One region of the Bacillus sp. z14 (2026) genome, then DNA from elsewhere that is predicted to be linked to it. Evidence: riboswitches for the same ligand, from Rfam matches in the RefSeq annotation. Region 1 holds a riboswitch; the other holds the start of a gene.
What was found. Region 1 has a riboswitch for S-adenosylmethionine ahead of AC4G3O_RS04315 (methionine biosynthesis PLP-dependent protein). Riboswitches for the same ligand answer to the same signal wherever they lie in the genome.

Region 1 (4,557 bases):
ATAATAAAAGGAATCAGTATTAGACCCATAAGCGCATAAACCCATAAGGATTTTAAAAATTGATTTGAATCCTTACCTGTATTTCCAGACCCATCATTCATCAAAGTTGGAACTCTTCTGGCATCCATTGTAAGCTTAACCTGAAGAATTCTTCTCATAACCGGATAATCAATTCCCATCCACTGAAAGAGCTTTTGTCCTCTATCCAACACACGCAAACTCATAAATTTTTTCATCTATTAATCCTCTTTAACAACAGATACAATATCTTCGGCAATTGAACGATGCTGTGTAAAACCAGTTAATTGGTTAAAAATTTCTTCAAGAGTTCCTTCCTTGCCAACATCCTGTAATTCTGCAAAGCTTCCATCTGCAACAATCCTGCCTTCATGCAGTAAAATAATTCGATTGCTAATTTTCTCGACGACATCCATGATATGTGAGGAATAAAAAATAGTTTTTCCCTCGCTTGCCAGCAGTCCAAGCAATTCTTTAATGACCATAACGCTATTCGCGTCGAGACCGCTTAAAGGTTCATCTAAAAATAAAATATCCGGATTATGAAGAAGGCTTGAAATTAATAGAACCTTTTGCTTCATCCCTTTTGAATAACTATTTATTCGTGAATCATACATTTCTTCAATATTTAATAGCCTCATTAGTTTAAAAGCCTTTTGGTCAGCCTGCTCATAAGATAAGCCATAAAGCTCACCTATAAAAGTCAAATATTCACGTGCAGTCAATACATCATATAAATCTGCCAATTCAGGCACATAGCCAATTCTATTTTTATAGGTAATCCTATCCTCAGAAAGCTCTTTATCAAAGACCTTCACTGAGCCTGTATAGTCTGTAAGGAGTCCAAGCAATATTTTAACTGTGGTAGTTTTCCCCGCCCCATTGGGACCTATATAGCCAATAATTTGTCCCTTGTTTACATCAAGATTAATTCCTCGAAGTACTTCTTTCGATCCATAATGCATTTGAAGATTGCTAATAGAAATCACCAGTTCAGCCATTTTCATTCTCCCCAAAGACCCATTTTGGTATAGTATATCAAAACGGGTCGTTAATTTGCATAATTTTCTAATTTATCCTTTTTAGGTATTACTTCTGGAATCCTTCATGATGCACCTAAATGCCTGTAAAGTTCAAATTTCTAATAACCTAAGCCGATAATGATTCAAAAGCTTGAATAAGATCATCAATCAAATCATTCGCATGCTCTATCCCAACAGAATAGCGCAGCAAACAATTACAGACTCCATTTTGTGTACGCACTTCCTCAGGGATATCCGCATGTGTTTGTGTAGCAGGGTACGTCATTAAACTTTCTACTCCACCCAGACTTTCAGCAAAAGATATGATGCGAAGGCTTTTTAAAAATGGATTGATCCATTCCTCTGATTTCAGCCGGAACGATATCATCCCCCCTTTACCAGGATAAAGGACATCTGTCACTTCTTCTCTTTCTCTTAAAAATCGGCTGATTATCTTAGCATTTTCCTCATGCTGCCTCATCCTTAGGCTCAATGTTTTCATTCCCCTCATCACAAGCCAGGAGTCAAATGGCGGCAGTACAGCGCCTGTTGCATTTTGATATTCTTCTAGGCGCGCACCAACCTCTTTACTCTTTGAGACAATTAATCCAGCCAATACATCATTATGTCCTGCTAAATATTTGGTGGCACTGTGGACAACAATATCTGCTCCCTGCTCAATCGGTCTTTGCAAAATGGGTGTATAAAACGTATTATCCACAAGGAGCAGTAGATTGTTAGATTGGGTCAGTTGAGCAATTTCTTTAATATCCATTTCCTGCATAAGCGGATTTGTCGGTGTTTCTATAAAGAAGGCCTTCGTATTTTCCGTAATGGATTCAGCGAAATCTTCATATGTATGGCAATAGTTAAATTTGATGCCATACGTCTTCCATATTTGCTCAAATAACCGATATGTCCCTCCATACAGATCGGCAGAGACGGCTATTTCATCACCTGGAGAAAATAAACATAGCAATGAGTGAATGGCAGCCATACCTGAACTAAAGGCAAATCCCTGTTTACCACCCTCTAGCTCGGCAATTGCTTCCTCTAATAATTTTCTGGTTGGGTTTCCTGTTCTTATGTAATCAAACCCTGTTGATTCCCCTATTCCGTTATGGCGATAGGCTGTGGAAAAATAAACTGGCGGATTAACAGTACCTGTTTGTGTTTCACTTCGATTGCCTATTTGAGCTAAGAGTGTTTCGATTTTAACTGTTGTCATATGTATGACCCCTCTCTCTTTATTAATCCCCGAAATACAGTTACTCTGATTTACCTTCATCCGGCTCTAATTTGCCATCAAAGTTACGAATTACTTACATCCACTCATTTTCCCAGTGAATAAAAATATGCTTAAAAACGAAAAAAGTCTTCAAGAAGAAGACTTTTCATTAGAGTGAGTCCCTTCTTATCGGCCAGGAATGATTGTTCCTGCAGGAATTAGCACCTTTCCATATTGGCGGTTGCTGAGACTTCACAGGGCCTGTCCCTCCATCTCTCTTGATAAGATTTTTCAGAATATTTATTTAACTATAAATTTACAGTCCTACTGCTAAAAAAGCAAGTTATTTCTGCCTTTATTGTCCAACTTTTTAACAAAGGTATATAATAAATCTATACATAAAAAGGAGTGATTCGGAACCATGAAAGCCAATGGCCAGGAAATTTTCCAGTACATAAAAGACCTTGTATCCATTCCAAGTCCGAGCGGCTATACAACGGAAGTAATTGATCATGTAGCACAGTTTTTACAATCTCAAGGAATACCTGCAGTAAAAACAAATAAAGGTGCCCTATTGGCAACAATCAAGGGACAGGATGATTCAAAGCACCGTTTTCTAACAGCCCATGTAGATACATTAGGTGCTATGGTGAAAGAAATCAAACCAAGCGGGCGTTTAAAATTATCGATGATCGGCGGATTTCGTTGGAATTCTGTTGAAGGCGAATATTGTAAAATCCATACAGCTGAAGGTAAAACGTTTACAGGGACGATTCTTTTAAATCAAACTTCTGTCCATGTTTATCAGAAAATGGGAGATATTAAACGCGAGGATGCAACGATTGAAGTTCGAATTGATGCTGTGACAAAAAGCAAGACGGATACAGAAGGTCTAGGTATTTCTGTAGGTGATTTTGTTTCCTTCGAGCCCCGTGTTGAACTGACAGACAATGGATTTATTAAATCCCGTCATTTAGATGATAAAGCGAGTGTCGGCATACTGATGTATATCATTAAACAGTTAAAAGAAGAAGGCATCACTCTCCCCTATACGACCCACTTCTTAATTTCAAATAATGAAGAAATAGGCTATGGCGGAAACTCCAACATTCCTGCTGAAACTGTTGAATACCTGGCTGTAGATATGGGAGCAATTGGAGAAGGACAATCTACGGATGAATACAGTGTTTCCATTTGTGCAAAAGATTCTAGCGGACCCTATCATTATGGCCTGCGTCAGCATTTAGTCGAATTGGCAAAGCAACACAAGATTGATTACCGTGTAGATATATATCCTTTTTACGGATCTGATGCTTCTGCTGCCATCCGTGCCGGCTATGATATCATACACGGATTAATTGGACCCGGCATTGATGCTTCACATGCTTTTGAAAGAACCCATATCAGCTCTATTGAACATACTGCCCAGTTAATCTGGAATTACTTACAATCAGAATTAGCCTAATTTCATACTAAACGTTAACCCATCACCATTTAAGTGATGGGTTTTTATTATAATAACCGTTTGATTTTTCCATAAGCAGCCTTGGCTTCAGCATATCCTTGATTGTACAGCTTTTTCAGCTTTTTAGGGTTACGCTCAACACGGCTGACATCTGATTTCACTAATGGACGAATAATGACGACAAGTCCCTTTTCTTCTTGTTCCTCCAAATAGCGGATCGTGTCATTGTAAACGATATGCCGTTTGCGAAGAGCCTTTAGCAGCCCTTGATAGTTCTTATATTTTCTTTTTCCAAGCCAATCAAGCGACGATGCTTTCATATAGCCTTTATTCCCAGTAAGCACAACGATATTTTTCGTATTCCCGTCTGCTTGAGATTTTTGTATCGGTATTGGATCGGCAACACCGCCATCCAGCAGCATTCTTCCATCATAAGAGATTTCCGGAGCAAAAAAAGGAATCGAACTGGATGCGCGCAGAATCGTTGTAATATCTTTTATTAGGTGCTCTTTTCTATAGTATACAGGTTCGCCTGTTACGCAATCTGTAACACCCACGACAAACTGTTCCTTTGCTTCACAAAAAGCCTTTATATCAAATGGGACCAGTTCATTTGGAATTTTATCAAAAATAAAGTCCATTCCAAATAATTCACGTTTCTTCAGAAAACGTTTATAGGATAGGTATTCCGGGTGTGAGACATAATCGATATTCGCCGCATAATTACGGTCTATTTGCCGTGCAATATAAGAAGAGCCATTACATGCACCAGCTGAAACACCAATTGTATATGGCACATATATATCCTGTTCCATCAAATACCT
Region 2 (4,557 bases), on a different contig from region 1:
GTAATGAAGCCAGCCTCCTGCAAAAGAAGTAGCGCCCGGCCAAGATTTGTACCTTCATTAGGGACAGCAATTTTAGCCCCATCAGGCAATTCCTTTAAATCCTTATGCTTATTTGAGTAGATTCCCATTGGTGCAATAACAGTAGAGCTTAGTGGCTCAAGATCTAATTTTCTTTCTTCCACTTGTTCTTCAAAGTAAGAAATGGTCTGGAATGCGTTAGCATCCACTTCGCCATCATTTAGAGCTGTATTCGGCAAAATATAATCACTGAACTTTACAAGCTCTATATTGAGCCCCTTCTCCTTAGCGAGTTCAGCAATATAATCCCATATTCTTGTGTCTCCGCTGCTTACTCCAACCTTAATGGTAGAGCTGCCCTCTTTTGCACTGCCTTTCGAATCGCTTCCACATGCTGCTGTTACGACAGTACATGCAATTATTAAAATAGTAAGAAAAAGTTTTTTCATTTTTTCCATCTCCTTCTTTATCGTCTTCTTATTTTTCTAGCCAGCGTATTACCTATGGATTGTAAAAGCTGTACAATGATTACCAGTGCCGCAACGGTTACAATCATGGTGTTAGTGTCAAACCTCTGATAACCATAGGTGAGGGCAAGATCTCCAACTCCTCCAGCTCCTACTGCCCCTGCCATTGCTGAGGCTCCAACCAGCCCAATAGTTGCTGTTGTAAAGGTTAAAACAAGAGAGCTAAGTCCCTCTGGTATTAAAAACCGAAAAATGATCTGCCATTCAGTCGCGCCCATTGACTGAGCTGCTTCAATAATTCCCTTATCAACTTCCAATAATGAATTTTCAACCAATCTGGCAATATAAGGACCTGCATAAAATACAAGCGGTACAATGGCGGCATTCGTTCCAATCGCCGATCCAACAACCAATCGTGTAAATGGAATCAAAGCCACCAATAAAATAATGAAGGGAACCGAGCGTAAAATATTAATGATTGGGTTCAATATATTAAACACCCACTTATTCTCCAGAATGTGACCCTTTCTCGTTATGACGAGTAAAATCCCTAAAGGCAATCCAATCACGGCCGCGAATAGTAAGGAGAAGAAAACCATATAGAGTGTGTCACTGAATCCAATCAGTAACTGTTCAAGTGTAATTTCCATTCCTAAAAACTGTTCATTCATGATAGCTTAACCTCCTGCAAGAGCACATCCTCACTCTCTATGTATTGGATCGCCTTCTTTATTTCTTCTGTTTCACCGATGACCTCAACGATTAAATTCCCAAAAGGGGTTTCCTGTATTTCAGAAATATTGGCAGAAAGAACACTTAAATGGACATCAAAACTTTTCGCCACTGTTGAAAGTAGATGCTTGCCAGACGAAGATCCCAAAAAATTAAGTTTCCAAACTGCTGGTTTATTCTCCTTTAAGGATTTCAAAAAGCTCTGCGGAATCTCGTCGTGAATGACTGTTCTAACAAACCGCTTGGCAACCTCAGTGGTTGGCTTGGAAAAAATATCAAGAACAGGACCCTGCTCAACAACCCTCCCATTTTCCATGACAGCGACCTTATTGCATATCTCTTTAATCACCGACATTTCATGTGTAATAAGCAAAATTGTTATATTGTATTCTCGGTTTATTTTTTTCAATAGCTCTAAAACATCCCTGGTCGTCTGCGGATCCAATGCCGATGTAGCTTCGTCACATAGCAGGATAGATGGATTCGTGGCCAGAGCTCTCGCAATTCCAACCCTCTGCTTCTGTCCCCCTGACAATTCATCCGGGTAACTTCGACCCTTAGCTGATAACCCCACGAACTCCAGTAATTCTCGAACTCTATTTTGAATCGTTTCTTTACGAACGCCGGATAGTATCAATGGAATCGCTACATTATCAAATACCGTCTTAGATTGAAGTAAATTGAAATGTTGAAAGATCATCCCGATTTTCTTTTTCTCTGCCCTTAATTCCTTTGCTTTGAGACTGGCAAACGATTTACCATTCAAAAGGACCTCCCCCTCAGTAGGCCGTTCAAGCATATTAACTAAACGCAAAAGTGTACTTTTCCCGGCCCCGCTGTATCCTACCACTCCAAAAATATCCCCTTTTTCAACCGTTAAATGAACGCCTCTCAGAGCATCTACGCTTTGACCATTTGCTTGATATGACTTTTTTATGTTTCGAAACTCAATCATGTTCTCTCCTCCAGGCCTAAAAAATTCGAAATGCAAAAAGCCCCTTCTGTCATTAGACAGAAGAGGCTTTGTATGAACATATACATAAAAAGACAAGTAGAAATATGTTCGCTTAAAGCTTCCTCTTATCTCTCAAACAGATGTTTGTTGGAATTAGCACAGTATTTTTACCATAGTAAAAATCCGCTGCCGAAGTATCATAGGGCCAAATCCCTCCACTTCTCTCGATAAGAATCGCTTGCTATTCAATTAAATTTGATGTTTCCAACTATATCCTATCTTGTTTAGCAATGTCAATAATAATTTATAATATTTAAAATATTTTTGATTTATAATAAAGAATATCCTAAATCAAGTTACAGCAACTAAAATTCATGAATATTTCCAATTCATGAATCATTTTGGCCAGTTATTCGTATAGGATATTAAGGTAAATTATAGAAAAAATAAGGAGGGGTACTTTGTGGGAAATATCTTCATCTATTCCATTATCATTGGGATTATATCGGCACTTATTCTTGTGCCATTCAAAAATAATGAAAAATTACGTATCCATATGAAGGGGAAAACAAAACTGCTTGTTTTTGTCAGCTTAGCTGCATTAATCACGATTGGAGCATTTTTATTTTATTACTTCACCCTATTGGATCAAACTATCTCTTCTCTTTGGATTTTTGTCATCATACTAACCTTGCTGGGTTCAATGCTTGCTACGGGTATGGAGAGAACCATTAAGGGTATTTTATTTGCAGGTAGTTTGCTTGTCGGTCTCTATTTTTTAACGGCATTTCTGTTCAATGCCGATGAAAAGTATACTATAGCTAAAATGGACATCAAAGAAGAAATTCAAACATTTGATGAAAATAAAAAGCCGGCCAGCGTGCCTCCTCAATACGCGCGCAATAAAATGAAAAAAGCATTTGGCCAGGTACCAAATACGAGCTACTACGAATTAGGGAATTTACAAATCCAAAAAGTAGATGGTGAGTATGTTTATATTGCTCCAGTCGAATTTTCAGGATTCTTCAAATGGCTGAAAGGGAAAGAAACTCCTGGTTACTTTATATTGAGTGCTACAGATTCATCAGCCAACCCAAAATTTGTTGATGCAGAAATGATCTACACTCCTTCTGCATTCTTCAATAAAGAAACAGAGCGCCGTATTCGTCTACAGTATCCATCCTACATATTCTATGGGGATTCACAGCTTGAAGTAGATGATAATGGCACGCCATTTTATATTCGCTCTTATGGTGATTTTGTCTCTGCCAGAAATGGCTTTAAGGTAAAAGGTGTTGTGGTGATGGATGCCAAAACTGGGAAGTCCAACTCTTATTCCCTTTCTGAAGCGCCCGAATTTATTGATGGTGCCGTTGCACCAGAAGTCGTCAGTACACAAAACAGCTACTTCGGAAATTATATTCATGGCTATTGGAACAGCCTATTTGGAAAATCAGATGTTAAACTGCCTTCTGATGAGGGTACCGAAGCGAATGTAAGTCCGATCTTTGATGAAAATGGAGATATGTATTATTTCACTGATTTCACGAGTCCTAAAGAAGGCGTCGATTCTATGCTCGGCTATGCGCTCACAAATTCCAGGACAGGTAAAGCTGTCTATTATACAGGTAATATGGAGGAATCCTACATGGATTCACAGGGTGCCCTGCAAATTATCGAGAAGAAGTTTATAGAAAAGAAATGGGAAGGAGAAATGCCCATCATCTATAATTTTTACGGTGAAGCCAGTTGGTTAACAGGAGTCCTGGATTCAAATGGATTCCTACAAAATTATTTCATTGTATCTGCTGCCAATCCTGAAATAACAGCATATGGGTCAACGCCAAATGAAGCCTTAAAGCTATACAAAACAGCACTTCAAAAAGGCGGCGGAACGGTTAACGGCACCTCCACAAGTGTTGAGAAGAAAATCGATGGGAAAGTTATCAGAGTCTATAAAGAAAAATCAGGTGAATATACCGTCGTTTCGTTCCTTCTGGATAATGGACAAAGCTACAATATGTCCTCTGAAAAGGATCCTTTGATCATATATCTGCAGGAAAACGATGAGGTATCTGTAACGTACCTGGATACCGGGGAAAACTTTTTACCTGTTAACGGTATTACAATTAAGAATTTACAATAATATATACTGAAGAAAATAGATCATCCTCACTCGAGGATTGATCTATTTTTTAACAACTGGACTAATTTTATTATCCATATTTAAATTATTGTTAAATATATAGTTAGAATCGTGTTGAATAGGGTAAATAAAATTAGTCATAAATACTCATAATAGGTAGTGTTTACATTATTAAGAGGAGGGCTTTGGAGTTAAATTCTATAGATCAATACCCATACTGGATGTAGTTCCAAAAGAAT

Region 2: another riboswitch for S-adenosylmethionine. It lies ahead of AC4G3O_RS13715 (methionine ABC transporter ATP-binding protein); the one in region 1 lies ahead of AC4G3O_RS04315 (methionine biosynthesis PLP-dependent protein).

What each region holds. Positions count from the first base shown of each region.
Region 1 is NZ_JBZFQK010000001.1:915,725-920,281, forward strand. Features, by position in the region: gene AC4G3O_RS04305 (ABC-2 family transporter permease) at 1-236, opposite strand, end outside; gene AC4G3O_RS04310 (ABC transporter ATP-binding protein) at 240-1,025, opposite strand; gene AC4G3O_RS04315 (methionine biosynthesis PLP-dependent protein) at 1,168-2,268, opposite strand; SAM riboswitch class I at 2,452-2,556, opposite strand; gene AC4G3O_RS04320 (M42 family metallopeptidase) at 2,690-3,733, shown strand; gene AC4G3O_RS04325 (patatin-like phospholipase family protein) at 3,781-4,557, opposite strand, start outside.
Region 2 is NZ_JBZFQK010000003.1:568,110-572,666, forward strand. Features, by position in the region: gene AC4G3O_RS13705 (MetQ/NlpA family ABC transporter substrate-binding protein) at 1-467, opposite strand, end outside; gene AC4G3O_RS13710 (methionine ABC transporter permease) at 485-1,135, opposite strand; gene AC4G3O_RS13715 (methionine ABC transporter ATP-binding protein) at 1,153-2,172, opposite strand; SAM riboswitch class I at 2,295-2,406, opposite strand; gene AC4G3O_RS13720 (YrzE family protein) at 2,636-4,318, shown strand.